2 regions of the Pseudomonas sp. TMB3-21 genome follow, and region 2 is predicted to be linked to the other one. Evidence: predicted binding sites of a transcription regulator. Region 2 holds the regulator's gene; the other holds the start of a gene.
What was found. Region 2 encodes sigma-54, which starts transcription at its own class of promoters, with help from an activator protein. Its sites were predicted from a motif close to ANTGGCATNNANNTTGCTNT; they were not measured.
Positions count from the first base shown of each region.

Region 1 (15,408 bases), 1.8 Mb from region 2:
GGCACCCGCTACCGATTCCAGCGCCTCCACCAGCGGCACGCCGGCGGCGAACGTGGTCGAGAGGGTGCGCGCATAGCGAGCCACGGCAGACTTGTACATCAGCGTGCCAACCAGCGGAACTTTCAGCATCCAGGTGTCGGTGCGGTCCCTGAAGGCCTGGGACTTCTTGAAGGCATGCCGGACGCCGAATATCGCCGCGATCAGCAGGCCAAGGATCACCCACCACCATTCCTGCAGAAACTCCGACAGGCCGATGACCATTACGGTAAAACCCGGCAGTTCCGCGCCAAAACCCTTGAACACCGATTCGAACTGCGGCACGACCTTGACCAGCAGGATCCCGGTCACAATAATCGCCACAAACACCACCGCCGCAGGGTAGGTCATCGCCTTCTTGATTTTGGCCTTGAGGGCTTCACTTTTTTCTTTATAAGTGGCGACGCGCTCCAGCAGGGTATCGAGCGCACCCGCCTGTTCACCGGCGTCGACGAGGTTGCAGTAGAGCTCATCGAAATATTGCGGATTTTTGCGCAAGGCTGCGGCGAAGCTGTTGCCTGCCGCGACCTCCTGTTTGACCTCGTCGACCAGTTTGCGCATGGCCGGGTTGTCGAAGCCTTCGCCAATGATGTCGAACGACTGCAACAGTGGCACGCCGGCTTTCATCATGGTCGCCATCTGCCGGGTGAACAGGGCGATGTCCTGAGCTTTGATGCGTTTGCCCAGGCTCAGGATCGACGCGGACTTCTTGCGCACCTTGCCCGGGTTGATGCCTTGCTTGCGCAGTTGCGCCTTGATCAGCGCCGGGCTCTGACCGGTGAGCTCGCCGGCCATTTTTGTGCCTTTCTTGTCCGTACCTTCCCAGCTGTAAACACTGATTTTTGCTGCTTTGACCGCCATGTTCAATCCTTGGTAACCCGGTTGATTTCCTCAAGGCTGGTGATGCCTTGCATGGCCTTGATCAGCCCGGACGTGCGCAGGTCGTTGAAACCGTCCTTGCGCATCTGAATATCGATTTCCAGTGAATTGCCCTCGGCCATGATCAAGCGTTGCAGGTCCGGCGTGTTCTTCACCACTTCGTAAATCCCCACACGTCCTTTATAGCCACCGTTGCAGTGATCGCAGCCGACTGGCTCATAAATGGTGAACGAGCCGAGAAGCTGCTCGGGGAACCCTTCCTTGATCAGCGCTTCGCGGGGGATGTCGATGGGTTTCTTGCAATGGCTGCACAGTTTGCGGGCCAGACGCTGGGCAATGATCAGCGTGACCGAGGTGGCGATGTTGAAACCCTGAATGCCCATGTTGTGCAGACGGGTCAGGGTTTCGGCGGCGCTGTTGGTGTGCAGGGTCGATAACACCAGGTGACCGGTCTGCGCAGCCTTGATCGCAATCTCTGCGGTTTCCAGGTCGCGGATCTCACCGACCATGATCACGTCAGGATCTTGACGCAAAAATGAGCGTAACGCCTGGGGAAAGCCCAGCCCCTGTTTGGGATTGACGTTGACCTGGTTGATGCCTTCCATGTTGATTTCCACCGGGTCCTCGGCCGTGGAGATGTTGATGTCCACGGTATTGAGGATATTCAGGCCGGTGTAGAGCGAGACGGTCTTACCCGAACCGGTAGGGCCGGTGACGAGGATCATGCCCTGCGGCTGTTTCAGGGCGGCCATGTACAGATCTTTCTGGCCGGGCTCATAGCCGAGCGCGTCGATACCCATCTGCGCGCTGGTGGGGTCGAGGATCCGGATCACCACTTTTTCGCCCCACAGGGTCGGCAAGGTGTTGACCCGGAAGTCGATCGACTTGCTCTTCGACAGACGCATCTTGATTCGCCCGTCCTGAGGTTTGCGCCGCTCGGAAATATCCAGGCTGGCCATGACCTTCAGGCGCGCGGCAATACGCGCGGCCAGCTGGATCGGCGGCTTGGCCACTTCACGCAGCATGCCGTCGGTGCGCATCCGCACGCGGTAGGTTTTTTCGTAAGGTTCGAAGTGCAGGTCGGAAGAGCCGCTTTTGATGGCGTCGAGCAACATCTTGTGGACGAAGCGCACCACCGGTGCGTCATCGGCATCCTGCCCGGCGATGGATTCCTGGCGGTTGTCGTCGTCCGACTCGATGTTCACGCCATCAAGGTCGACATCGGCCATGTCTTCGAGGCCGGTGCTTTGGTTGTCGAAGAACTTGTCCAACGCGTCCGAGAGCTTGTCGTCCTCGACCAGAATGGCTTCGGTACCGAGCCCGGTGCTGAACTGGATATCGTTGATGGCCTGAAGATTGGTCGGGTCGGAAACGCCGACGAACAGCTTATTGCCGCGTCGCCACAGGGGCAGCGCGTGGTGCTGGCGGAGCAGTTTCTCACTGACCAGGCCTGTGGGCTGGGACTCTTTGTCGAGGCAACTGAGGTCCAGCAACGGCATGCCGAAATGCTCCGAGGCGATCTCGGCCACCTGGCGGCTGCCCACCAGTTTGTTCTGCACCAGATAACTGATCAGGGAGGTTTTGCTGCGCTGAGCTTGCTCATACGCCTGTTGTGCGCTTTTTTCAGTGATCAGTTCGGCCAGGACCAATTGCTTGGCCAAGCCGCTTAGGGCGATATCGTTCATGGGGATTCCGGACGCAAACTATGCATGACTTATAGCGTAGTCAACCGGCGGAGCCAAACCATGGATGCCGAGGTGACAAAAATTGTCAGAAAGTGCGGACGGTGGGGGTAGGAAAGGGCGCTCTGAGGTTTTTCGCGCGCGGCCGACTGCGGGTAACGGCTTTGGCATGAGCTGTGCTTTGGGCTAATCAGATCATGGGATTTTGACTCATGCACCGGAGCTTGTTAATGAACACACAGAAAGGTTTTACCCTTATCGAGCTGCTGATCGTGGTGGCGATTATCGGGATTTTGGCGACGTTTGCTTTGCCGGCTTATTCGAAGTATCAGGCTCGGGCAAGCGTGACGGCGGGGCTGGCTGAGATTTCTGCCCTTAAGGTGCCATTTGAGCAACTTATGAATGACGGCACTGGAGTGAAAGATGTGGCGGCATTAGGTGGCCTTGCCACGACCCCAAACTGCGCGGTGACTGCATCCGGGACAGCTGCTGACGGTAAAGGAACGATCGTTTGCACAATCGCTAATGCGCCAGCTCCGGTAGGCGGGAAAACAATCACATTGACACGCGCGGCTGAGACTGGCTGGGCGTGTACGACTGCAGTGACGCAGGAATACGCTCCTAAAGGCTGTGACGGTGCATAGACGGGATGTGTTGAATGAACCGCCTCAATGAGGCGGTTTTTTATTTCTGAAACATTGGCTAGCAGCAAAACAGAAATTCCCGCAAATTCATGGCCTTACGCCCACCCCAAATCCCGCAACTTGCATGTCGATAATTTCCAACTCATGCAAAATGCATGATTCCGAAAATCAACCTTCTCCATAACCTATTGATTTATAACAAATAAAATCCTGTCTCAAAGTTGGCACACCCTTCGCAACATACCCAGTAACCCTGCTGACAACACACGCAGCAGACTTTAAAGAAAAACAGGAGTTACTCGTATGAAGAAGTTCGCTATCGCTGCCGCTACTGCTACCGCGCTGACCCTGACCATGGCCAACGCTGCCTTCGCCGCCACTCAGGCATCCCAGGCTCCAATGGTTCTGGCCGCCGGTGAAGTGACTGAAGCAAAAGAAGTTACCTCCGACACCTGGATCACCACTAAAGTCAAAGCTGATCTGGTTACCGAAAAAGGCATTCCTGGTACCGACATCAAGGTAGAAACCAACAAAGGCGTTGTTTCCCTGTCGTCGACTACTGCAGTGACTGATTCGCAAAAAGACGTTGCAGTCGCTATTGCCAAGAAGATCAAAGGCGTTAAAGCGGTCTCCGCTGACGGCCTGAAATCCGAGTAAGTTAAGACTTCTCGCCTGAACCGGGAGAAGGCGCGGTAGACGAGCCGAGTCATACGTCTACCGCAACTGAGAGTTCATGCGACGGCCACAAGGATTGTGGCCATTACAGGCCCCTGACATTCGTGTCCGGGGCCTGTTCTATTGTGGGCAACGCAAAACCTGTAATTGGATGGACTCGCCCAAGCCGAGGCGTCAATGCGCCACGGTGGCAGTCTAAACAGCCATCGACAGCGAGGGCGAGTCCATCCAATTACAAAAGCGCTCGGTGGCTCAATTGCCGCGGTTGCTGGTGATTCGCTTCAGGCGATTACCTTCGAACCGCAGGTACTGATACATCCCGCCGTTCGGACCGTAAGTCCATTCCTCGACCTGAAACTCTTCCCGCCGGTTGGCGCTGCGCTTGTAGCCCAGCACATCGCGACTCACTGGCTCTCCGCATTTGTGCAGAACCTCGCCCGAGCGATCGCCGACGCTGACCAAGTGGCTACCGCAACGCAACGTATTGGCGGCCATCGTATGACTGGCGGCAACACTCAGTATCAAGCCCAACACAAAACGTTTGATCATCACTCGGCATCCAGGTGCAATGGCGTAACCACGCGGCCATCGCTCTCGGGTTCACCGAGGCTGGAGTCGATGAAGTACACGCGGTCGTCAGCCAGCTGACCTTTGTCGACCAGATAATCCTTGATGCTGCTGGCACGGTCCTGACCGAGCTGGCGCAGCAAGACTTCGCTGGAACTCCAGAACGCGATCACACCCTCACGCATTTTCGCCGTGCGCTCTTCCTTGCCAAGGTCCTTCCATTCTGCCGGTGGCTGGGTTTTCAATCGGGTGCGGTAGATGCCTTCCAGCAACGCACCTTTCTCGCCCTCGGGCACCTCCAGTAATGACGCTTGCGCCGGTACTTTGTCGCCGCGACGCTGGAGCATTTTGTAGTAGTTGTACTGGTATTCGCGTTCCAGGCGCTCGTTGGCAATCAGCGGGCCGTCGCTGCGAGCAGCGGCAGTGCCTTCAATTTCCAGACGCAGGGTAGGACGTTCTTTCAGCGCCTGTGAAAGTTTGATCAGCGAACCCTCGGCATCCTTGTTCAATTCGCTGGAACCGGCCGCAAACGACACCGTGCCCAGGTCTTCCGAACCGCCGCCCCTGACCAGACCACCTATCATCTTGAACGGCGCCGCAGCGGCTTTGACGATCAGATTGCGCAGGGTCTGCCAGACAATCGGCATGACGCTGAACTGCGGATTGTTGAGGTCGCCAGTGACCGGCAACTCGATGGAAATCTTGCCGTCGACATCCTTGAGCAGAGCGATGGCGAGCTTCAGCGGCAGGCTGGTGGCGTCGGGGCTGTCGACCTTTTCACCCAGTTGCAGCTGTTCCACCACCACTTTGTTTTCGGCTTTGAGCTGGCCTTTGGTGATCATGTAATGCAGGTCGAGATTGAGCCGACCCTTGCGGATGCGGTAACCGGCGAATTTGCCGGAGTAGGGCGTCAGCGTGGTCAGTTCTACACGCTTGAAACTGGTGGCGATGTCGAGGCTGGCCATCGGGTCGAACGGATTGACCGCGCCCTTGATGGTCACCGGTGCATAGCGGTCGACCTTGCCTTTGATGTCCACCGTCGCCGGTTTTGCCTGGCGGCTGTCGATGGTGCCGATCTGGCCATTGAGCTGTTGCACGGCCGTGGCGAAATTCGGCGTCAGGCTGAAGTCGGCGAAATTCGCCGAACCGTCATTGATGGCAACACCGCCCACGTGAATACCCAGCGGTTTTTCCCGGTTGGCGGGTTTGCCTGCGGTCGTCTTGGCGGTTGAATCCGCCGGCTGCGGAATCAGCAGATCATCGACGTTGGTGGTGCGGTCGTCGTTGATCATGAAGCGCACATAGGGCTGGAACAGGTTGACCTTGGCAATCGTCAGGCTGTCGCCGTGCTGGTAATTCAAGCCTTCGAGCACCAGTTGCTGCCACTTGAGAAAGTCGCGGGTTTTCAGGGTGTCGAGGGTGTGCAGTTGATCAACCTGGGCTTTGCCGGTGACGCTGAATGCCAGCGGCTCGGTGCTTTTCAGGTCCACCGCCAGATCACTGCCGAGCATGCCGCTGCGCAGCTCGAGGCGGATAAACGGATTGATGTAGGACTGTGCGATCCGCAGGTCGATGTCGCGGGTTTGCACGTTCAGTCTGGCACTGACCGGGGCCAGATTAACCTGACCGTCTGCCATCAGTTTGCCTTGCTTGCCCACGCCAGTGTCGAGCTTGAGCGCGAAGGGCGAACCGTTGAGACTGTCGAAATTCTGCAAATCAAGATTCAGCGGGCCGACATCCAGCGCCACCACGGGCTGCGCTTTGCGGTCTTCCAAATGCACTTGGTAGTCGCGCAACTGCACGTCTTTAAGCAGCACTTGCCACGGTTTGCTCGGTGGCGTCGGTTCTGCCGCAGGTGAATCGGCGGCGGCCGGCGTGTCGACCGGTTCGGCGTTGGCCTTGGCGGCCTCTTTGGACGGTTGGCTGGCAAACAGTTTTTGCCAGTCGAGTTGCCCGTCCGCTTCGAGCGCTGCCCAGGTTTCCAGTTTCTGGCTGCGGATCTTGCCAACGATCACTTGCTGCTTCGCCAGATCGACGCTTGTTTCGCTGAGGTCCAGGCGTGCAAGCCTCGCCAGTGGGCGGCCATCCGGCGCCTTGATGGCGAACGGTGCAACGTTGAGCGCGACGTTGCTCAGCAGCAGTTCGGTTTTCTTGGACAGGTTCAGCTTGTAGTCGGTGCTGAGGCTGAAGACGCCGTCCTCAAGCACCAATGGCACAGCGTCACGCACATAAGGCCAGAAGGATTTCATTTTGCCGTCGGTAATCTTCAGCTTACCCTCGGAGGCGATCGGGATCAGGCTGAAATTGCCGGTCCAGTCGATCTTGCCGCCTGCCGGGCCGATGGCCACCAGCGTCATGTCGGCGCTGTCTTCAGGCAAGGTGCTGAGATTATTCAGTTCGAAATCGAGCTGGTCGTAGAGAAACTCGATCGGTTCGCTCGGGCGTTCATCCTTGAAGTGCACGGAACCGTCGGCCAGTTTGATGCGCTCGATGCGCAGCGGGAACGGTTTGGCGTCCGGGTCGGCAGGGGTTGGCTCGCTGGCGGGCACTTTGAACAGCCCCAGCAGATACAGCTTGCCGTCCTTGCCGAAGAGGATTTCGGTTTTGGATTTGTCGAGCTCGATGTCGGACAAATGCAGCGCTTTGGTCCAAAGGCTGTCGAGCTGCAGATTCGCGTACAGCCGTTCGAAGCCGATCTGCTCTTTGCCCGGCTCGCCGACCACCAGACCCCACAAGGTGACTTCAAGGCTGAAGGGGTTGATTTCGATCCGTTGAAGTGTCGCGGGCGTCGTCGCGTAGTTGGCCAGTTGCTGATTGGCCACACGCAACGCGATGCCCGGCAAAATCAGAAAACCCAACAGGCTGTAGAGGGCCAGAGCAGTCAACAGTGCGCCGAAAGCGCGGATCAATCCTTTGGGCATGTGCGGCTTCATCTGTCTGAATCGGAATGCCTTGGAGTATGGCACGCGAATCCGGTTCCGAAGCCACCTTGCGTTATAGGATTTATCTGAAAGTTTCTCTGGTTTTCACAGCTGCAGGATCAGGGTTTTCAGCGGCGGTTGTTGATCCATTGACGGGAAATCGCCGCCCGGCTTCATCACCGTCCACTCACGCACTGGCCGTCCGGCTTTCTCTGCGCAACGCAAAACCTGCTCGCGCCAGTCGTCCATGCTGACTTTCGCCAAATTGTTGCAGCAGATCAGCACGCCGTTGTCAGCGGTGGTCAGCAGTGCCGGTTTGAGCAGGCTTTGATAGTCGCGCAACAGGTCGACTGTGCCGAACGCGCTCTTGGCCCAGGCCGGAGGATCGAGCAGCACCAGATCGTACTGACGTTGTTCGAGGCGCTGATAACTTGGCAGTTTTTGCCCGCGACGCTGGCTGATCGGCAGGCCGGCGAGTTGGCGGATCGCCGGAAAATAGTCCGACTGGATGAACTGCATGGTCGGCAGCTGCGGGTTGAGCAGCCCGTTCTCGCGACCGACGGCGAGATTGCCCTCGGCGAAATCCAGGTTGCACACCTCACTCGCCCCCCCCGCTGCTGCGCTGAGGCCAACGCCACAGGTGTAGGCAAACAGGTTCAGCACGCTTTTGTTCTTGCTGTGCGCCTTGACCCAGCCGCGCGTGTTGCGCAGGTCGAGGAACAGCAGCGGGTCCTGACCGGCATGGCGTCCACGGACGCGGTAATTCAAACCCCATTCGTGCGCGATCAGGTCTTGCAGCGCGGCCTGGTCGGCGCGGTAGACGCTGTCATCACGGTCAATGCGCGAATTGCCTCGTGAGCGATCGTTGTAGACCAGCAGGGTTTCGAGGCCCAGTTGCTGATTGACGATGGCGTGCAACTGCAAGAGATCGTTCAGTTCGAGCGACTGGTGAAAGCTTTGCACCAACAGTTGCGGGCCGTAACGGTCGATGGTCAGGCCGCCGGCGCCTTCCTGGCTGCCGTGGAACAGGCGGTAGCAATCGGTGCCTTGCTGATGCAGTTCGGCAAGCAGGTCCTGGCGATGATCGAGGGCGGCGCGCAGCGCCTGATTCAAGGAAGACATGCTGGGCGCCTTGCAGGAGGGAATTTGGCGCGGGAGTTTAGCAGTTACTGAGCTTCAAGCTTCAAGCTTCAAGCTTGCAGCTCTGAGCGTCAGCTCAGCCCCATCCGCCGTCGCGCCCGTTGCACCGAACCATTACGAACCGCCCAGCGCAGCATCGGCGCGCTGCGGTTGACGCTGGCGCGGATCATTTTGCGTTGCAGCAGATTTTGCCTGACGCCGAGCATGTCGCTCGCCCAGTCCGGCAGCAAATCGATCCCGGCCTGCATCATCAGACCGCCGAACGGCTTGGCGAGACGACTCGGCGCAGGCGCATTCAGCAGCAGTCGCAAGACTTCGCGGCTGCGCGCATCGCACAGCAGTTGCGGACGGATTCGTTCAAGGTAATCGGCAATTTGCTGCCGCGAGCGTGGCACATCACGGGCGCCGAGGCGTTCGGCAATCAGGGCGATTTCGTCGTAATAACGGTCCTGATCGTCGAGCGATAAATCCGGATTGCGATAACGCAGATGCGCCGCCATAAAGTTGCTGACTTCGGCCACATGCACCCAGGTCAACAGGTCTGGATCACTGGCCGCATAAGTCCGCCCATCCGGCGCTGTGCCGGTGACCTGCAAGTGAATGGTGCGCACTTTCTCGATCAACCAGTCGGCATCCTGGCGCGAGCCGAAGGTAGTGCCTGAAATGAACTGCCCGGTGCGGCGCAACCGACCGAGCATGTCCTCGCGAAAATTCGAATGGTCCCAGACCCCGGCCAGTGCGAGCGGATGCAGGGCCTGGAGCATCAACGCACTGATGCCGCCGATAAGCATGCTGCTGAAATCACCGTGGATTTGCCAGCTCACCGAATCGGGGCCGAACAGGCCGGGATCGCCTTTGGGGTTTTCCAGATCAAGCTTGCCGAGGGATAGACCAGTGAGGCTCATGACCTGGGTTTCGATGCGGCTGCGGATAAATTCCATGGCGACTCTGTGGTGAAAAATAGAAGCTCCCTGTAGGAGTGAAGCTTGCTCGCGATAGGCTCAAGCGCGCCGCGTTCCTCAGGAAACCGGCGTTACCGTTCACGTCCATCGCGAGCAGGCTCGCTCCCACCGGGGAGCTGCGTACAGATTATTGATTCAAACGTTTATCCACCAGGTCCTGCACCACGCTTGGATCAGCCAGCGTAGACGTGTCCCCCAGTGTATCGAGCTCGTTGCAGGCAATCTTGCGCAAAATCCGCCGCATGATCTTGCCGGAACGGGTTTTCGGCAAGGCCGGCGCCCACTGAATCAGGTCCGGCTTGGCGAAACTGCCGATTTCCTTGCTGACGTGAGCCAGCAATTCCTTCTTCAACTCGTCATTGGGCTCGGTGCCGTTCATGGGGGTGACGAAGGCGTATATGCCTTGGCCTTTGACGTCATGGGGATAACCGACGACGGCGGCTTCAGCGATGCTGTCATGCACTACCAGCGCACTTTCCACCTCGGCGGTACCGATGCGGTGCCCGGAAACGTTGATCACGTCGTCGATGCGCCCGGTGATCCAGTAATCGCCATCCTCGTCGCGACGAGCACCGTCACCGGTGAAATAGTAGCCGGGGTAGGGTTTGAAATAGGTGTCGACCATCCGTTGCGGATCGCCATAAACGCTGCGAATCTGCGCTGGCCAGCTGGATTTGATCGCCAGCACGCCACTGCCGGCGCCTTTGATTTCCTTGCCCGTTTCATCCAGCAGCACCGGTTGCACGCCGAACATCGGTTGCGTGGCGCAGCCGGGTTTGATTCGCTGAGCGCTGACCAATGGGCTGAGCATGATGCCGCCGGTTTCGGTCTGCCACCAGGTGTCGACGATTGGGCAACGCTGTTCGCCGACCGCGTTGAAGTACCAGTCCCACGCTTCGGGGTTGATCGGTTCACCGACGCTGCCGAGTAATCTGAGGCTGGCGCGGGACGTTTCCTTCAGCGGTTCGGCACCTTCGCGCATCAGTGAGCGCAGGGCGGTCGGCGCGGTGTAGAAGATATTCACGTGGTGTTTGTCGATGACCTGCCAGAAGCGCGAGCTGCTCGGGTAGCTCGGCACGCCCTCGAAGATCAGCGTGGTAGCGCCATTAGCCAGCGGACCATAGACGATGTAGCTGTGACCGGTGACCCAGCCGACGTCGGCGGTGCACCAGAACACTTCATCGTCGCGGTAATCGAGTACGTATTTGAAGGTCATCGCCGCTTGCAACAGGTAACCGCCGGTGGTGTGCAGCACGCCTTTGGGCTTGCCGGTGCTGCCGGAGGTGTAGAGGATGAACAGTGGATCTTCTGCGTCCATCGGCTCGGGCGGGCAATCGTCGCTGACGTCGCGCAGGGCTTGGTGATACCAGATGTCCCGGCCTTCGAGCATGTTCACTTCGCCCTGTGTGCGCTCGACGACAATCACGGTGCTGACGTTCGGGCAGCTCTCCAGTGCTTTGTCGACCTTCTCTTTGAGCGGAACAAATTTGCCGCCGCGCACGCCTTCATCGGCGGTGATCACGGTGCGGCAGTCTGCGTCGAGAATGCGGTCACGCACCGAGTCCGGGGAAAAACCGCCGAACACCACCGAATGCACTGCGCCAATGCGAGTGCAGGCGAGCATCGCGTACGCGGCCTCGGGGATCATCGGCACGTAAATGCACACGCGGTCGCCTTTCTTCACGCCACGGCTTTTCAGCACATTGGCCAGTCGGCAGACGTGGTGATGGAGTTTTTTGTAGGTGATTTGCGCGGATTCGGCGGGGTCGTCGCCTTCCCAGATGATTGCGATCTGATCGCCGCGTTTTTCCAGGTGGCGGTCTATGCAGTTGTAACTGACATTCAGCTTGCCGCCGGCGAACCAGCTGGCTTCGCCCGTCTTCAGGTTATAGCGCTGGACGGTGTCCCAAGGCTTGCTCCAGTCGAGAAACCGGGTGGCCTGTTCGGCCCAGAAGGTGCTGGGATGCTCGATGGACTGGCGATACAGACGCTGATAGTCGTCTTGACTCAAATTCGCAGCCCGGCGGACGGCATCGGCTTTGGGGAACGTGCTGATATCGAACATGACGGTTCCTTATTCTTGTTTTTCGACAAGAGGGGAGCTACGCGACCCTCGTAGGAGCCGGCTTGCTGGCGAAAGCGGTGTATCAGTCAATACAAATGTCGACTGACAAACCGCTTTCGCCAGCAAGCCGGCTCCTACAAGGTTAGTACCCCGTAGGAACGGCGTCAGATCATCCGCGGTGACGGCTGCGGAAGAAGTTGATCAAACCCTGGGTAGACGCATCATCCGCCGGGGACTCTTCGCTGCCGACCAGGCGGTTGTAAACACCTTTGCCCAGGTCTTTGCCGAGTTCCACGCCCCACTGATCGAAGGCGTTGATACCCCAGACCACGCTTTGCACGAAGACTTTATGTTCGTACATGGCCACCAGCGCACCGAGGCGGCGCGGGCTGATGCGCTCGACCACCAACGTGTTGCTCGGGCGGTTGCCGGGGATGACCTTGTGCGGTGCAATCTTGTGCACCTCTTCCTCGCTCAAGCCCTTGTCGCGCAGTTCTGCTTCAGCTTCTGCCAGCGTCTTGCCCAACATCAATGCCTGACTTTGCGACAGGCAGTTGGCGTACAGCCACTGGTGGTGATCGGACACCGGGTTGAAACTGACGATCGGCACGATAAAGTCGGCGGGAATCACTTGAGTGCCTTGGTGCAGCAGCTGGTGATACGCGTGCTGACCGTTGCAGCCGACGCCACCCCAAATGACCGGGCCCGTGTCTGTGGACACTGGCGTGCCGTCCTGACGCACGCTTTTGCCATTGGACTCCATGTCCAGTTGCTGCAAGTGTTTGGTGATGTTACGCAGGTAGTGGTCATACGGCAGGATCGCGTGACTCTGCGCACCCCAGAAGTTGCCGTACCAGACACCGAGCAACGCCAGCAGCACCGGCATGTTCTGTTCAAAAGGCGCGCTCTGGAAATGCTGGTCCATGGTGTAGGCACCGGACAGCAGTTCCTTGAAGTTGGACATGCCGATGGCCAGAGCAATCGGCAAACCGATCGCCGACCACAGCGAGTAACGCCCGCCGACCCAGTCCCACATCGGGAAAATGTTTTCTTCACGAATCCCGAAGGCTACGGCTGCCGCGTTGTTGCTGGAAACGGCGATGAAGTGACGATACAGCTCGGCTTCCGAACCGCCCTGAGCCAGGTACCAGACGCGAGCGGCCTGGGCGTTCTTCAGGGTTTCGAGGGTGTTGAAGGACTTCGACGAGACGATGAACAGCGTGGTCTCGGCGCGCAGCTTCATGGTCAGCTCGTGGAACTCACTGCCATCGATGTTCGCCAGGTAATGGCAGCGCACGCCTTTCTGGGCGTAGGACAACAGCGCTTCGGAGACCAGCTCCGGGCCGAGGAAAGAACCACCGATGCCGATGTTCACCACGTCGGTGATCGGCTTCTCGGTGTAACCGCGCCACAGACCGTCGTGAATGCGGCCTACGAGGTCGGTGATCTGGTTCAGTACCTTGTGTACTTCGGGCATCACGTTGACGCCGTTGACCGACAGTTTGTCGCCCACCGGGCGGCGCAGTGCGGTGTGCAGGGCCGGACGACCTTCGGAAGAATTGACGATTTCGCCGTCGAACAGCGCTTTGATCGCGCCCTGCAGATCAACTTCGTTGGCCAGACCCACCAGCAAATTGCGAGTCTCGGCGTTGATCAGGTTTTTCGAATAATCAAGAAACAGGCCGCAACTGCTAAGGGTGAACTGGGTAAAGCGCTGCGGATCGGCATTAAAGGCTTCGCGCATGCTGAAATCCTGCATGGCTTGGCGGTGATCTTTCAACGCCTGCCAGGCGGGCAGGGCGGTCACATCGTGAGGAGTGCGGTAATACGCCATCGCTGCGGGTTTCCTTATTACTTGAACGGCTTTTGAACACTAAAAATCCCGGTGCGCTGCAGTGAGCGTCCGGTCAACTGCGTCGACACGAATTCATGGCACAGGGCGAATACAGTAAACCTCGCGCTGCGATCTGTCTTGACTTTGTCAGACCCGACGGCAGTACTTTTTTATACATCAGCTCGGGAACGGTCCGACAAACGGGGAAATGGTTTTGAATGGAGGGCATTTTGCCGGACGGCCTGAGGCGGCAACAAGGCGCGAAGTTGTGCAATCCCATTTAGGAGCGAAGCTTGCTCGCGAACGCGTCGTGTCAGCCGACGCAGATGTCGAATGTCACTGCCTCTTCGCGAGCGAGGTTCGCTCCTACAAAATGGATTGCGTATTTCAAGCTGGTGCGTCGAGATTCAGGTGCAGGTTATCGATCAACCGCGTGGTGCCGAGAAACGCCGCCACCAGGATCACCAGATCGCGATCTTCCGCCGTGGCCGGGCGGAGGCTCAGCGCATGACGAATCTCCAGATAGTCAGGACGCAAGCCTGCTGCCTCCAGCTTCTGCAACTGCCCACTCACCAATGCCGGAAAGTCGCGGTCACCTTGCTTGATCGACTCGGCAATCGCGTTCAATGCGCGATACACCACCGGCGCAGTCGCCCGCTGTTCTTCGCTGAGGAAGCCATTGCGAGAGGACAATGCCAAGCCATCCGCCGCACGCACCGTCGGCTCGCCAATGATTTGCACCGGCATGTTCAGGTCATGCACCAGTGCGCGGATCACCGCCAGTTGCTGAAAGTCTTTCTGGCCGAAAATGGCCAGGTCCGGCTGAACCATGTTGAACAACTTGCTGACCACGGTAGCCACCCCCTCGAAGTGCCCGGGACGGCTCGCACCGCACAGACCTTCGGAAAGTTGCGGCACGCTGACCCGAGTCTGCCCGGCCATGCCGTCGGGGTACATTTCTTCGACCGTAGGCGCGAACAGCAGGTGGCATCCGCCCTGCAGCAGTTTTTCCTGGTCCGCCGTCAGGGTGCGCGGATATTTGTCGAGGTCTTCGCCGGCGCCGAATTGCAGCGGATTGACGAAAATACTCGCGACCACGAAATCAGCCCGTTGGCTGGCCTTGGCGATCAGCGCGATGTGCCCGCTGTGCAGGTTGCCCATGGTCGGGACGAAGGCGATACGTTTGCCTTCGCCACGGGCGCGGGCCACGGCGGCTCGCAATTCGCGAACGGTTTTGACGGTGTTCATGCGGAGAATCCGTGTTCGGTACCCGGGAAAGTAACGGCTTTGACTTCGGAAACGTAGGCGCCCAGTGCCGCCTGAATGCTCTGCTGCCCGGCCATGAAGTTCTTGACGAATTTCGGCACCCGGCCAGTGATCGACAAGCCCAGCATGTCGTGCAAAACCAGCACCTGGCCATCGGTGGCGCTGCCAGCGCCGATGCCGATCACCGGAATCTTCACCGCTTGCGTGATCTCTTCGGCGAGTTCGCTCGGTACGCACTCAAGCAACAGCATTGCCGCGCCGGCCTGTTCGAGGGAAATCGCGTCGGCACGCATCTGCCGTGCCTGGTTTTCGTTGCGACCCTGGACTTTGTAACCGCCCAGAATGTTCACCGACTGCGGCGTCAAACCCATGTGCGCGCACACCGGGATGCCGCGCTCAGCGAGCAAGCGGATCGAATCTGCCAGCCACAACGCACCTTCAACCTTGACCATGTGCGCACCGGCCTGCATCAGCAAGGCGCTGTTGGTCATCGCTTGTTCGGTGGTGGCGTAGGCCATGAATGGCAGATCGGCGAGGATCAACGCGTCGGTGTTACCGCGTTTCACCGATGCAACGTGGTAGGCCATTTCGGCCGTGGTCACTGGCAGCGTGCTGTCGTGACCCTGCAACACCATGCCGAGAGAGTCGCCCACCAGCAACACCTCGACGCCCGCCTCGTTACAGGCATGGGCGAAGGTTGCGTCATAGCAGGTCAGCATGGTGATTTTTTCACCTTT
Region 1 is NZ_CM142718.1:2,496,450-2,511,857, forward strand. Features, by position in the region: gene ACYZTS_RS11525 (type II secretion system F family protein) at 1-897, opposite strand, end outside; gene pilB (type IV-A pilus assembly ATPase PilB) at 900-2,600, opposite strand; gene ACYZTS_RS11535 (pilin) at 2,828-3,241, shown strand; gene ACYZTS_RS11540 (BON domain-containing protein) at 3,545-3,898, shown strand; gene ACYZTS_RS11545 (DUF2845 domain-containing protein) at 4,169-4,465, opposite strand; gene ACYZTS_RS11550 (DUF748 domain-containing protein) at 4,465-7,416, opposite strand; gene ACYZTS_RS11555 (class I SAM-dependent rRNA methyltransferase) at 7,510-8,526, opposite strand; gene ACYZTS_RS11560 (oxygenase MpaB family protein) at 8,616-9,485, opposite strand; gene acs (acetate--CoA ligase) at 9,634-11,571, opposite strand; gene pgi (glucose-6-phosphate isomerase) at 11,741-13,405, opposite strand; gene panC (pantoate--beta-alanine ligase) at 13,793-14,653, opposite strand; gene panB (3-methyl-2-oxobutanoate hydroxymethyltransferase) at 14,650-15,408, opposite strand, start outside.
Region 1: ACYZTS_RS11535 (pilin) is a predicted target of sigma-54. The motif match lies at 2,761-2,780, and genes of this name have one in related genera.

Region 2 (15,408 bases):
TACCCCAAATCGACGCAGATTTCGTACGCGCTTGCGAAATGATTCTGGCGAGCAAAGGCCGTGTGGTCGTGGTCGGCATGGGCAAGTCAGGTCACGTCGGCAACAAGATCGCCGCGACCCTCGCAAGCACCGGCACCACGGCTTTTTTCGTGCACCCGGCTGAAGCCAGCCACGGCGACATGGGCATGATTACTCGCGACGACATCATCCTGGCCCTGTCGAACTCCGGCTCCACCAATGAAATCGTCACCCTGCTGCCGCTGATCAAGCGTCTGGGCATCCAGTTGATCAGCATGACCGGCAACCCCAATTCGCCTTTATCCAAGGCTGCCGAAGTCAATCTCAACGTCCACGTCGAGCACGAAGCCTGTCCGTTGAACCTGGCGCCTACTTCTTCGACCACTGCTGCATTGGTGATGGGCGACGCCCTCGCAGTGGCGCTACTGGAAGCCCGTGGTTTTACGGCCGAAGACTTTGCCTTTTCGCATCCCGGCGGCGCGCTTGGGCGCCGCCTGTTGCTGAAAGTGGAAAACGTCATGCATGCCGGACAGGAACTGCCGCACGTTCAGCGCGGCACCCTGCTCAAGGATGCGCTGATGGAAATGACCCGCAAGGGCCTGGGCATGACAGTGATTCTGGAAGCCGACGGCACGCTCGCCGGGATTTTTACCGACGGCGATTTGCGTCGCACACTGGATCGCAGCATCGATATTCACAGCGCCACCATCGATCAGGTCATGACCGCCCACGGCAAGACCGCCCGCGCCGACATGCTCGCCGCCGAGGCTTTGAAAATCATGGAAGACCATAAAATCAATGCACTGGTCGTGGTTGACAGCGACGACCGTCCGGTCGGCGCCTTGAACATGCACGACTTGCTGCGTGCGGGAGTAATGTAATGAGCGCAGACCTGTTGCAACGCGGCAAACAGATCAAACTGGCAGTATTCGACGTCGACGGCGTATTGACCGACGGTCGCCTGTACTTCCTTGAAGACGGCAGCGAATTCAAGACTTTCAACACGCTCGACGGCCAGGGCATCAAGATGTTGATGGCAGCCGGCGTGCAGACCGCTATCATCAGTGGGCGCAAGACCCCGGTGGTCGAGCGGCGCGCGAAGAATCTCGGTATTCCCCATCTGTATCAGGGCCGGGAAGACAAACTGGTGGTGCTGGACGAGCTTCTCGCTCAGCTCGACCTGAGCTATGAACAAGTAGCCTACCTCGGTGACGACCTGCCGGATTTGCCGGTGATCCGCCGCGTCGGCTTGGGCATGGCAGTGGCTAACGCCGCCAGCTTTGTGCGTGAAAATGCCCACGGCATCACCCAGGCCCGTGGTGGCGAAGGTGCCGCTCGCGAATTCTGCGAATTGATCCTGCGCGCCCAGGGCCGTCTTGATGCGGCCAACGCCGCGTACCTGTGAGCCAACTATGCTGAGCAAGAAATTTCGCAACACCCTGATGTTCAGTTGCATCGCCGCTATATTTGCAGCGGTCGGCTACTGGAACATCAGCCCGGAACGCTTCCTCGACAAGCCAGTGGCCAAGGTCGATGAAACCGAAATCGACTATTACGCGATCAACGCTCACAGCGTTCAATTCCTGCCGGACGGCAAGCTGCAATACGAAATGACCTCCGACAAGGTCGAGCATTTGAAAGCGACCGAAGTAACGCTGTTGACCAATCCGGACTTGAACCTGTATCGCGGCACCCAGTTCCCGTGGCATGTTCAGAGCGAGCGTGGCGAGGTCAACCCGGACGGCACTCAGGTCGAGCTGATTGATTCGGTGCGGATCACCCGATTTGATGAAAAAGACCGTAAGACCCTGATTACTTCCACCCGCATGACAGTGTTCCCGCAGCGGCAATATGCGGAGACCGCTCAACCCGTTAGAATCGACGGCGCTGGCGGTGTCTCGACTGGTAACGGAATGAAAGCGTATTTAAAAGAAAGCAGGATACACCTGCTATCGAACGTAAGAGGACAGTATGAGGCTCGTTAAAACTCTCCCTATTTTGCTCGGTCTGAGCGCAGCACTGGGAAGCGTGAGCGCCTGGGCTCTGCCGGACGATCAACAGCAGCCTATCCGCATCCAGGCGGACGATGCCCAACTGGACGACAAGAACGGTATTGCCACCTACAAGGGTGACGTGATCATCACCCAGGGCTCGATGAAGGTCACCGGAAATACCGTGACCATGACCCGCACCCAGGCCGGTGACATCGACGTGGTCACTTCGGTGGGCAACCTCGCCTACTTCGAGCAACTGCAAACGGCCGGCGACACCAAGCCGGTGCAGGGCTACGGGGTGACTATCCAGTATCACGCCTCGCAAGACCGCGTCGTGCTGATCGACCGCGCCAAGGTCATCGACAAGGATGGCAACATCACCCAGGGCGAAAAAATCGTCTATGACACCAACAAAAAGCTCGCCAGCGCCGGTCGCGCTACGGGCAGCAAGGTCACCGAGTCGCGTCCGCGCATTGACATGGTGATCCAGCCGAAGAAGAAAACCGAAGAGCAGAAGGCCCCTTAATGGCAACTCTGAAAGCCCAGCATCTGGCCAAGAGCTACAAGAGCCGCCAGGTCGTGCGCGACGTCAGCCTGTCCATCGAAAGCGGTCAGATCGTCGGCTTGCTTGGCCCTAACGGCGCCGGCAAAACCACCTGCTTTTACATGATCGTGGGCCTGGTTCAGGCCGATCAGGGTCGCGTACTGATCGACGATCTGGACGTCAGCCACCAGCCAATGCACGGTCGAGCGAAGGCCGGTATCGGCTATCTTCCGCAGGAAGCGTCGATTTTCCGCAAACTCTCGGTGGCCGACAACATCATGGCCATTCTCGAGACCCGCAAGGAACTCGACAAGACCGCGCGCCGCAAGGAGCTGGAAAGCCTGCTGCAGGAATTCCATATCAGCCACATTCGTGACAACCTCGGCATGAGCCTGTCCGGTGGCGAACGCCGTCGCGTGGAAATCGCCCGTGCCCTGGCCACCAATCCGAAATTCATCCTCCTCGACGAACCCTTCGCCGGTGTGGACCCGATTTCCGTTGGCGACATCAAGCAAATCATTCACCACCTCAAAGCCAAGGGCATTGGCGTGCTGATTACCGACCACAACGTTCGTGAAACCCTGGATATCTGCGAAACAGCCTACATCGTAAACGATGGCCAACTGATCGCCGAGGGTGACCCCGCCACCATCCTGGCCAACGATCTGGTGAAGGAAGTGTATCTGGGCCACGAGTTCCGCCTGTAAGCGCTGAGGTGTCTGGCTGGTCGTCCAAGCGCCTGGAGCACTGAGCACCTCTGTGTGTTTTATTGTTACTGCGCTCTAGGCAAACACTTCAGTTTCAGGCATATAATTTGCTTAAGTTTGGCGCTTCGGCGCCCTGTAGTGGATGGCGCATGCGCGCCGGCGAATAAGGTGTTAAGCCCCTGCCATGAAACCATCGCTAGTCTTGAGAATGGGCCAGCAGCTGACGATGACACCGCAGCTGCAACAGGCCATCCGCCTGCTCCAATTGTCGACCCTGGACCTGCAACAGGAAATCCAGGAGGCGCTGGAGTCCAATCCGATGCTCGAACGTCAGGAAGAAGGCGACGATTTCGATAACGCCGACCCTTTGGCCGACAAGGTCGAACAGCCGCCCAACGCCGATGTTTCGGAACCCTCCTATCAGGAAACCGCCCCGACGGTGGATAACCTCGAGGAAGGGGACTGGAACGAGCGCATTCCCAACGATCTCCCGGTCGACACTGCCTGGGAAGACGTTTACCAGACTAGCGCCAGCAGCCTGCCGAGCAATGACGACGACGAGTGGGATTTCACCACCCGCACCTCCGCCGGCGAAAGCCTGCAGAGCCATTTGCTGTGGCAACTGAACCTGGCGCCAATGTCGGACACCGATCGCCTGATCGCCGTGACCCTGATCGACTGCATCAACAACCAGGGCTACCTGGACGAAACCCTCGATGAAATCCTCGAGGCCTTCGATCCCGAACTGGACATCGAACTCGACGAGATCGAAGCCGTTCTGCACCGCATCCAGCAATTTGAACCGGCCGGTATCGGCGCCCGCAATCTCAGCGAATGCCTGCTGCTGCAATTGCGCCAGCTGCCAGCCAGGACGCCCTGGTTAACCGAAGCCAAGCGGCTGGTCAGCGATTACATCGACATGCTCGGCAGCCGCGATTACAGCCAGCTGATGCGCCGCATGAAGCTCAAGGAAGATGAACTGCGCCAGGTGATCGAACTGGTACAGAGCCTCAACCCGCGCCCGGGTTCGCAGATCGAGTCCAGCGAAGCCGAATACGTCGTGCCGGATGTGATCGTGCGCAAGGACAGTGAACGCTGGCTGGTGGAGCTGAATCAGGAATCGGTGCCCCGACTGAGGGTCAACGCCCAATACGCCGGGTTCGTCCGTCGCGCCGACACCAGCGCAGACAACACCTTCATGCGCAATCAGTTGCAGGAGGCGCGCTGGTTCATCAAGAGCCTGCAGAGTCGCAACGAAACCCTGATGAAAGTTGCCACCCAGATCGTCGAGCATCAGCGCGGTTTTCTGGAATATGGCGACGAAGCCATGAAGCCGTTGGTGCTGCATGACATCGCTGAGGCGGTGGGCATGCACGAATCGACGATTTCCCGGGTGACCACGCAAAAATTCATGCATACCCCTCGGGGCATTTATGAACTGAAATATTTTTTCTCCAGCCATGTCAGCACCTCCGAAGGCGGTGAATGCTCGTCCACGGCGATTCGCGCAATCATCAAAAAACTGGTTGCGGCGGAAAATCAGAAAAAGCCGTTGAGTGACAGCAAGATCGCTGGTTTACTGGAGGCACAAGGCATTCAGGTGGCTCGCCGCACCGTCGCCAAGTACCGCGAGTCCCTCGGGATCGCGCCTTCGAGCGAACGCAAGCGGTTGATGTAGAGTCACGTTACAGCGTTCCAGTGGCAGGCAACCCAGCCTGCCGCTTTATGCACTGGCAACGAAGGAGAAGCTGTATGCAAGTCAACATCAGTGGACACCAACTGGAAGTGACCGAACCTCTTCGCACCTACATCGGCGAAAAACTCGACCGATTAGAGCGGCATTTCGACAAGATCACCAACGTGCAAGTCACGATGAATGTCGAAAAACTGCTACAGAAAATCGAAGCCACACTGCATATTCCCGGCGGAGAAGTAGTCGCCAACGCTGAGCATGCGGATATGTATGCCGCCATCGACCTGCTGACTGACAAGCTGGATCGCCAACTCAAAAAGCATAAGGAAAAGACCCAGAGCCTCCTCCAGGGCGCGACCGGTCGTTAACACCCCCAATCCATGATCCGACTAGAAACCATCCTGACCCCCGGCCGTTCCCAAGTGAACGCGCCGGGTGGCAGCAAGAAAAAAGCCCTCGAACAGATCGCCAACCTTATCCACCGCGAAGTGCCGGATATGGCAATGCAGGATGTCTTCGAGGCTCTGGTTGCCCGTGAAAAACTCGGTTCCACCGGTTTTGGCAACGGCATTGCCATCCCTCACTGCCGTCTCAAGGTTTGCACCGCACCAATCAGTGCGCTCGTTCATCTGGAAGCCCCCATCGATTTCGACGCCATCGACGGTGCCCCGGTAGACCTGCTGTTTGTCCTGCTGGTCCCGGAAAAGGCAACCGATGCTCACCTGGAGTTGCTTCGCCAGATCGCCAGCATGCTCGATCGCAAGGAAGTGCGGGAAAAACTGCGCAGCGCTCCGAGTAATGAAGCCTTGTATCAGGTTGTCCTGGACGAGCAAAACGGGCACTAATCATGCGCATGATCATCGTCAGCGGCCGCTCCGGCTCAGGTAAAAGTACCGCGCTCGCCGTTCTCGAAGACAGCGGCTACTACTGCATCGATAACCTGCCTGCCGGGTTGCTGCCGGAACTGGCCGAACGGGCGCTGATTCACACCGAGCTGGCGCAGCCGCTGGTTGCGGTGTCCATCGACGCGCGGAATCTGCCGAGTCATTTGTCGCGCTTTCCGGAACTGCTCGAAGAAGTCCGCAGCCGTCACATCCAGTGTGATGTCCTGTACCTGGATGCCGACGAAGAAACCTTGCTAAAGCGCTTCTCGGAAACCCGTCGGCGCCACCCCCTGAGCAGTGCCGATCGCTCGCTGGCCGAAGCGATCAGCGATGAAACCAAACTGCTCGGACCGATTGCCGACCTCGCTGATCTGAAGGTCAACACCACCAATCTCAACCTGTACCAGCTGCGCGATACCATCAAGCTCCGCTTGTTGAATCAGCCGGAGCCTGGCACTGCGTTTCTGGTGGAATCCTTTGGTTTCAAGCGCGGCATGCCGGTCGACGCCGATCTGGTATTCGATGTGCGCTGCCTGCCAAATCCCTACTGGAAGCCGGAACTACGCGAGCATTCAGGGCTGGAACAACCGGTTGCCGATTATCTGGCCGCTCAGCCGGATGTCGAGGAGATGTTTCAGGACATCTCAACGTATCTGCTCAAATGGTTGCCGCGTTTTGCTGCGAGTAATCGCGCCTACGTCACCATCGCGATTGGCTGTACCGGCGGTCACCATCGCTCCGTCTACCTGACCGAACGTCTAGGTAAGGTTCTGCAAAAAACCCTGAAGAACGTCCAGGTCCGCCACCGCGACCTCAGCTAAAGGATTCACATCGCGATGCCTGCTCTGGAAATCGAAATCATCAACAAGCTGGGCCTGCATGCTCGCGCTTCTGCAAAATTTGTCGGGGTTGCTGGCAAGTTCCCTGATTGCTCAATCCGGGTGGGTCGTACGCCGGAATCCACGGTAGATGGCAAAAGCATCATGGCCATGATGATGCTGGCTGCTGGCAAAGGGACCAGGATCCATTTGAGTACCGAAGGCGAGGAAGCCGACGAGGCGCTGCGAGCCCTGGTTAATTTGATCAATAATTATTTTGACGAAGGTGAATGAAAAGATCGCAGCCTCGGTTCCCTCGACAGCTCCTACAAGAAGCGGCGCAGGCCCTGTAGGAGCTGTCGAGGGAACCGAGGCTGCGATCTTTTGATCCGGCAGATCACCCAAACGCTGTATCCATCACCATCATCAAGCAAAACCCCACCAGCAACCCCAAGCTTGCCAGCTTGTCGTGACCATTGCGCCGCGACTCGGGGATAACCTCATGGGTAACCACCAACAACATGGCGCCCGCCGCTAACGCCAGGCCGAGCGGCAGCAACAATTGCGCCAGGCTCACCAGCCACGCGCACAACAGCGCAAAGACCGGTTCGACCAGGCCTGACGCCGCGCCGATCAAAAATGCTCTGACCCGCGACATCCCTGCCCCGGCCAATACCAGCGCGATAACCAAGCCTTCCGGCACATCCTGCAACGCAATGCCCATTGCCAGGCTATCGGCATCGACCAAGCCTCCCCCAGCCGACACGCCAACAGCCATGCCTTCAGGGATGTTATGGGCAATGATCGCGAACACAAATAGCCAGATTCGCGGTGGAATCGGTGGATGCTCGACGGTACCGACGAGCATTTCCGGCGACGTGCCGGACACCTTGCGATCCACCAGAAACAGCCCGAACGCGCCCAGCATGATGCCAAAACTGATCAGGCCACTGGCCGTCCAGGGCGTCAGGCCGAGATTCTGCGCTGCAGCAATCCCCGGAACAATCAACGAAAAGGCTGTCGCCGCGAGCATTACCCCAGCGCCGAAGCCGAGCAGCGTATCGCTTAGCGCCTGGGGCATCTGCCGAATGACTAACACCGGCACTGCGCCAAGGGCAGTGCCCAAAGCGCAGATGGCCCCGCCTTGCAGCGCGCGCAACAGTTTTGGCTCAAGGTCTAGCCAGGCTAGCCCCTGAGCACCCAATAACGTCAGGCCTGCCAGCAGCAACAGCGATCCCAACGCGTAACGAAACATCCGTCCACTTCCGATCGCCAGTGTTTCAGTGCCCATAGTCAGCCCTGGATTTTTTGCAGGAGACTTAAACCAGCGCTGCTTGGTAACGCGCAGCGACCTCAGGCCAGTTGATCACGTTGTAAAACGCGCTGATGTATTCCGGACGACGATTTTGGTAATGCAGGTAATAGGCATGCTCCCAGACGTCCAGCCCGAGGATCGGTGTGTTGCCGTTCATCAACGGGCTGTCCTGATTGCCGCTGCTTTCCACAACCAGGGTTTTCTGCGGCGTCACGCTCAGCCAGGCCCAACCGCTACCGAACCGGCTCAGAGCGGCTTTGGTGAACGCCTCCTTGAAACTATCAAAACCGCCCAACTGCTCGTCGATTGCCTTCCCCAGTTCACCGTCGGGTTTACCACCGCCATTGGGCGTCATGACCTTCCAGAACAACGAGTGGTTGGCGTGGCCGCCGCCCTGATTGATCACGGCAGCGCGAAGGTTTTCCGGAAGCTGATTAACACTGGCGACCAGTTTCTCCACTGACCATTCGACAAACTCTGTGCCTTCGACAGCAGCGTTGAGGTTGTTGATGTAGGTCTGGTGGTGTTTGGTGTAATGGATCTCCATGGTCTGCGCATCGATGTGCGGCTCCAAGGCATCGTAGGCGTAGGGCAAGGCAGGCAGGGTAAAAGCCATTTCAATGGACTCCATGATGGACAGGCGCGGGGGGCAACGCAGCACCGATATGCAGCAGCCGGTGAGTGCGTGGATATTCGCCGTGTTCGCTGATGAAATTCAGCAGCTCGACGTAGGTTTTGCTGCTTTGACGCAGGGCCGCTTCGCGCAGTGCCGGGGCCAGTCGCGGGTCCTGCATGGTCTGCAACAACCGTTGATGGATTGCGCACAGATATTCGGCGCTCTCTTCCGGCTGGTTAAGACGCAGATGCAGGTCGGCGAGGTTGTGATGGGAAATTACGCAAGCGGCCACCGCTTCGTCAGCATCTGCCCAGCGTTCGTACAGCACCTGAGCCAACGCCAGTGCCTGCAAGTACGCCTCCCGGGCATCAACCAGTTCGCCCAGCATGAAACAACGGTTTGCCCTTTCGATCGTGCGTTTCCAGTGCTCCATGATGTAGCTCCAAAGCGGTTGCGTTGATGACGACGATCGGTAGCATCACGTTCTATTCGAATGCTTGACTGATCCGGGCTCGCTCGGCAATGAGATTTATTATTATATGATAATGAGAACCAAAACAACCCCGCCAAAGATACGGCTATATTTTCTGCCGGAGCTGGTTTACTGGCGATGTATGCAAGGGCGCCGCGTTGATCCGGACAGCGCGCGTTAGTTAGCGGCCTTCGCCAGCAAGCCGGCTCCTACAGGGATCGCGTGCAGCTGCCAAAACCGGTTGAACGCCACATAAAAAAGGCGCCCCACCCGATCGGGTGGCGCGCCTTCTTGTGCATCGGTCGGGGATTAGCTGCCCGCGACAGTCATCCGCTCGATCAACACCGAGCCGGTGCGGATATTGCTGCGTAGCTCCAGATCGTTACCCACCGCGACAATCTGCTTGAACATGTCGCGCATGTTGCCGGCAATTGTCACCTCCTGAACGGCAAACTGGATCTCGCCATTCTCGACCCAGTAACCCGCAGCGCCACGCGAGTAATCGCCGGTCACCATGTTCAAGCCCTGCCCCATCAACTCCGTGACCAGCAGCCCGCGACCCATGCGCCGCAGCAACGCGGCTTGATCTTCATCGCCATGGGTGACGAACAGGTTGTGCACGCCGCCGGCGTTGGCGGTGCTCGGCATGCCAAGCTTGCGACCGGAATAGGTGCCGAGGATGTAAGAGACCAATTCGCCCTTTTCGACAAAGGGTTTGGCGTACGTCGCCAGGCCATCGCCATCGAACGCCGAGCTGCCCATCGCACGCATCAAATGTGGGCGCTCGTCGATGGTCAACCACTCAGGAAACAGCTTGTGCCCCAGCGTGCCTTCAAGAAATGAGGACTTGCGATACAGGCTGCCGCCGGACACTGCCGACAGAAAACTGCCAAACAAACCGCCCGCCAGTTCAGCGGAGAACAGCACAGGCACTTCGCAGGTCGGCACTGGACGTGCGCCCAGTCGGCTCGCTGCACGCTGCGCAGCACGCTGGCCGATGATCACAGGGTCGGCCAGCAAATTGCCCTGGCGACTCACGTCATACCAGTAATCCCGCTGCATCTGGCCCTCGGCCTCGGCGATCATCACGCAGCTCAGGCTGTGGCGAGTGGACGCGTAACCACCGACAAAACCATGGCTGTTGCCGTAAACACGGCAACCCTGATGAGTGCTGAGGCTGGTGCCGTCGGCATTCTTGATGCGGCTGTCAGCATCGAACGCGGCAGCTTCACAAAGCAAAGCCTTTTCGATGGCTTGCTCGGGGGTGATGTCCCATTCGTGAAACAGGTCGAAGTCCTGCAGATCCCTGGCCATCAACGCGGCATCGGCAAGGCCGGACGCTTCATCTTCGGAGGTGTGTTTGGCGATCGCCAGCGCAGCGGCAACGGTTTCGCGAATGGCGTCCGGACCGGTGGCAGACGTGCTTGCCGAGCCCTTGCGCTGACCCACGTACAAGGTGATGCCAAAGCCCTGATCGCGATTGAATTCAACGGTTTCGACCTCGCGCTGGCGCACGGTCGTGGACAGGCCCTGCTCCAGCGACACCGCCACTTCACAGGCACTGGCACCCTGGCGCTTGGCTTCAGCGATGATCTGCTCGACTTGCTCCTGCAGTGCCGGCAACGCTTGTGGGCCGACGCTTTCAACTGCACTCATGCTGTTCTCCACTCAAATTCTGCTTTCGGTGATGGCCTTCGAGCGACCGGGCCGGACAAGCGGCCCCCGACTGGTTATCATGGCGGCGTTTCTTTGCGGACGGCCACCATGGTTGATTCTTACGACGACTCCCTCGATACGGGAGAAAAAAGCAAATCCCAGGTCAAACGCGAGCTGCATGCTCTGGTTGACCTCGGCGAACGCCTTACAACGCTCAAGCCTGACTTGCTGGCAAAATTGCCGTTGACCGACGCTTTGCGCCGGGCTCTTGGCGATGCCTCCAAGCACACCGCGAATATCGCGCGTAAACGGCACCTCATGTTTATCGGCAAACTGATGCGCGATCAGGACACTGACGCCATTCTGACCCTGCTCGATCAACTCGATGCCTCCACCCGGCAGTACAACGAACGTTTCCATGGCCTGGAACGCTGGCGCGATCGCTTGATCGCGGGCGACGATGCAGTCCTGGAGAAGTTCGTGCTCGACTACCCGGAGGCTGATCGTCAGCAGTTGCGCTCCCTGATCCGTCAGGCCCAGCACGAACTGGCGACCAACAAGCCGCCTGCCTCAAGCCGTAAAATCTTCAAATACATCCGTGAGCTGGACGAGAGTCAACGCGGTCTGCGCTGAGTCATCTCAGCCCTGTAGGAGCTGCCGAAGGCTCGGGCCGCGATCGGCCGATCTTTTGATTTTTGAAAATCAAGATCAAAAGATCGCAGCCCGAGCCTGCGGCAGCTCCTACAAGGGTGTTTATCCCCTTACGACCCTGTGCCACCCACAGTGATCGCATCAATCTTCAGCGTTGGCTGGCCGACACCCACCGGCACCGACTGCCCGTCTTTCCCGCACGTGCCCACGCCGCTGTCCAGCGACAGGTCGTTGCCAACCATCGATACCTTGCTCATGGCTTCCGGCCCGTTGCCGATCAACGTCGCACCTTTGACCGGGGCAGTAATCTTGCCGTCTTCGATCAAATAAGCCTCGCTGGTGGAAAACACGAACTTGCCGCTGGTGATGTCGACCTGACCGCCACCGAGGTTGGCGCAGTAGATCCCCCTCTTCACCGAGGCGATGATTTCGGCCGGATCGCTTTCGCCGGCGAGCATGTACGTGTTGGTCATGCGCGGCATCGGCAGGTGCGCATAGGATTCGCGCCGACCGTTACCGGTGCGGGCCACGCCCATCAGACGCGCGTTCAACTTGTCCTGCATGTAGCCCTTGAGCACACCGTTTTCGATCAGGGTGGTGCACTCGGTCGGCGTGCCTTCATCGTCGACACTCAGCGAGCCACGGCGACCGGCCAAAGTGCCGTCATCGACAATGGTGCAGAATTTGGAAGCAACCATCTCGCCCATGCGGCCGCTGTACGCCGAGCTGCCCTTGCGATTGAAATCACCTTCCAGCCCGTGGCCGACCGCTTCGTGCAGCAGCACTCCGGACCAGCCTGAACCCAACACCACCGGCAACGTACCGGCCGGCGCCGGAATGGCTTCCAGGTTGACCAGCGCCTGGCGCAACGCTTCACGGGCATAACCCATGGCGCGGTCGTCACTGAGGAAATAGCGATAATCGGTCCGACCGCCGCCGCCATGGCCGCCGCGCTCGCGGCGACCATTCTGCTCGACGATCACGCTGACGTTGAAGCGCACCAGAGGCCGCACATCTGCCGCCAGGCCGCCGTCGGTGGAAGCCACAAGAATGCGTTCCCAGACCCCGGCCATGCTCACGGTGACCTGCTGAATACGCGGGTCCAGCGCACGGGTGGCCACGTCGATGCGCTTCAGCAGTTCGACCTTCTCGGCGCGGGTCAGTACTTCCAGCGGGTTGTCCGGCCCGTACAACTGGGCGACATCCTGCGTGGTGAACGCTTGCACGGAGCCGTTCTGCCCGGCACGGGAAATCGAGCGCGCCGCGCGGGCGGCGGCACCGAGGGCTTCGAGCGTGATTGCATTGCTGTAAGCAAAACCGGTTTTTTCGCCGGACTGTGCGCGCACCCCAACGCCCTGGTCGAGGTTGAAACTGCCTTCCTTGACGATGCCGTCTTCCAGCGCCCAGGACTCGGAAATCTGCCCCTGGAAATACAGGTCGGCGGCATCGATGCCCGGGCCGGCCAGATCGCCAAGCACGCCTTGCAGGCTCTCGATCGTTACGCCGCCGGGCGCCAGTAGGTGTTCACTGACTGAGGACAACAACTCGCTCATATGTTTTACGCCTTAAATTCGTCGTTCCGGGCAGGCCGCTGTGCGCCCTGCGAGAAAAAGCGCCGGTGACTGGACACCGGCATCCGCGCCCTGATGGACGCCTGTTCGCTGCTATCGCGTTCGGCCAGCAGCACGGCCTCGCCTTGATCCTGTTGCGCCAGCACTCGCCCCCATGGGTCGATGATTGCGGCATGTCCAAAGGTTTCGCGCGGCCCGGGATGGGTGCCACCTTGAGCCGCCGCGAGTACATAGCATTGTGTTTCGATGGCCCGTGCGCGGATCAGTACGTCCCAATGCGCCGCGCCGGTTATGGCAGTAAAGGCCGACGGCGCGGTAATCAACTCTGCACCGGCGGCACGCAATTCGCTGTAAAGCTCGGGGAAGCGCAGGTCGTAACACACGGTCAGCCCAACCCGACCGACGGGCGTATCCGCCACGACCACGTCACCGCCGAACGCATAGTCATCGGACTCACGGTAACGTCCGCGCGAGTCCGCTACGTCGACATCGAACAGATGCAGCTTGTCGTAACGGGCGACGATTTCACCCTGATCACTGACCAGCAACGAGCAGGCATGCACCTTGGCCGTCGGCTGATCCACCGGCGGCAACGGCAAGGTACCCGCCACTATCCATAACTTGAGGTCGCGGGCCGCCTGTTTCAACCATGGCAGGATGGGTCCTTGACCAGCGGCTTCGGCTCGGCCGATGTCAGCGACGTCACGGCGGCCCATTGCAGCGAAGTTTTCCGGCAGCACGGCCAGCGTCGCGCCACCGGCGGCAGCCTGTTCGAGCAGATGACGCGCCCGGGCCAGATTGGCCGGCACATCACTCTGGCTGACCATTTGAATCACCGCTAAAGACATGGGCTCTCCTTACTCGAAGTCTGCATGCCAACCTGTAGCAGCTGGCGAAGCCTGCGTCCGGCTCGGGCCGCGATCGGACGCAGCAGCCGTAAAATCAGACACCACGACCTATCGAACGCTTCGTGCAATCCGGATTCACGACTGCTTCGCAGCCGGACGCAGGCTGCTACACGGAATCTGATTACGGCCATGCTACTCCATCGGCTCGTTTCAAAAAGGTTTGTCGAAGGTGATCTTCGGCTCTTTCCACGGGCCTTTGACGGTGTACTTCACGCTGGCGAAACGCGAAACGCGATCGCCGATGAGCTTGTCGATCAGGAAAAGCGCGCCGCCAATGGCCGGCGCCCCGACGATCAGCGCAGCAATCGGCAGGTTGTTGGTTACCGGCAAAGTCACCAGCAATTTCGCATCGACCTGATCTGCGACCAGATCCAGGGTACCGTCAAGCTCGATATTGCTCGACGGCCCGGTCAACCGGATCGGTTCTTTTGTGACGTAGACACCGTTGGTGGCGACCAGCAGCCCTTTGACCCGGTCATAGCTCAGGCCCTTGCCGAACAGGTCTGAGAAATCCAGGCGCAAGCGGCGCCCGATGGAGTTGAAGTTCAGCAGTCCGAAGACCCGCAGTGCCTGCGCACCGCCCTCGACTTCAATGAATTGTCCTTTGTTCAGCGAAGCATCGAGCGTGCCGGAGAAACGTTTGGTCGCCACCCAGGCCGGAGAACCGGGCCAGCGTCCGTCGACATCCATATGAAACTCTTCGCTGGTGACACTGGGCGCAAATCCCCAGCCCTTGAGCACGTTGGCGAGGTTTTTGCCGCTGATGCGGCCCTTGTACCAACTGCTGGTCGAGCCGGGTACCCCCTCCCAGCCGCCGCTGCCCTGCAACAAAATTCCTTTGAGTCCCAGATCCAGCGTATTGAGAGCAATGCCCCGTTCGGTCGGACGAACTTTCAGCGACCAGCCACCCACCAGATCCTGCCCTTGGAATAACTGGTTGATGGTGATATCCAGCGCCGGGATTTTAGTCGGGTCTACAGCAGCGAGCGGGTCGGGCGAGTTCTCATCAGCGAGAACGGTCGGATCAGGCGCCGGCAATTTTACGTATTGCAGGTTGATCGCAATCGGCGCCGCTTTCGCATCAGGAATATTTGCCCCGCCCTTGACCTGCTGACTGTCGAGCTGCAAAGCCCAGGCCGCCGCTTTACGGTTCAACTGTACCGTGGCCTGATCGAGCGTGGTGCCGATGCCGCTGAGCTTGCCAACCTGGAAATTGGCGCTGCTGAGCAATTGCTTGGCATTGCCGCCTGGATCCTGACCGGCGTATTTGTCCACCAGCTCTTTCCACGGGCCAACATCCAGTTCCGCTAACTCGCCGCGCACCCGCAGTCCCTTGGCGCCAGGCAGCAGTGCATTGCCCGCACCGAGAAACAACTCGCCGCGCCCGTCGGCGAAATTGCCGCCAGGTGCCGCGAAGGTGAAATCAGCCAGGTCGCCGTAATCAACCCAATAACGACGCTCCGCTCCCTGCAGCGTCATCCGGAATGTTGTGTTACGCCCGACATCCGCAGCCATGCCGAACGGCGCTGGCAGATCGACTGCGACGCCCAGCAGGCTGGAA
Region 2 is NZ_CM142718.1:647,071-662,478, forward strand. Features, by position in the region: gene ACYZTS_RS03100 (KpsF/GutQ family sugar-phosphate isomerase) at 1-899, shown strand, start outside; gene ACYZTS_RS03105 (KdsC family phosphatase) at 899-1,423, shown strand; gene lptC (LPS export ABC transporter periplasmic protein LptC) at 1,431-2,003, shown strand; gene lptA (lipopolysaccharide transport periplasmic protein LptA) at 1,990-2,538, shown strand; gene lptB (LPS export ABC transporter ATP-binding protein) at 2,538-3,263, shown strand; gene ACYZTS_RS03125 (RNA polymerase factor sigma-54) at 3,448-4,941, shown strand; gene hpf (ribosome hibernation-promoting factor, HPF/YfiA family) at 5,016-5,324, shown strand; gene ptsN (PTS IIA-like nitrogen regulatory protein PtsN) at 5,337-5,801, shown strand; gene rapZ (RNase adapter RapZ) at 5,804-6,661, shown strand; gene ACYZTS_RS03145 (HPr family phosphocarrier protein) at 6,677-6,952, shown strand; gene ACYZTS_RS03150 (ZIP family metal transporter) at 7,056-7,949, opposite strand; gene ACYZTS_RS03155 (superoxide dismutase) at 7,978-8,589, opposite strand; gene ACYZTS_RS03160 (hypothetical protein) at 8,591-9,022, opposite strand; gene pmbA (metalloprotease PmbA) at 9,371-10,717, opposite strand; gene yjgA (ribosome biogenesis factor YjgA) at 10,826-11,350, shown strand; gene tldD (metalloprotease TldD) at 11,479-12,921, opposite strand; gene ACYZTS_RS03180 (carbon-nitrogen hydrolase family protein) at 12,927-13,787, opposite strand; gene ACYZTS_RS03185 (YhdP family protein) at 13,998-15,408, opposite strand, start outside.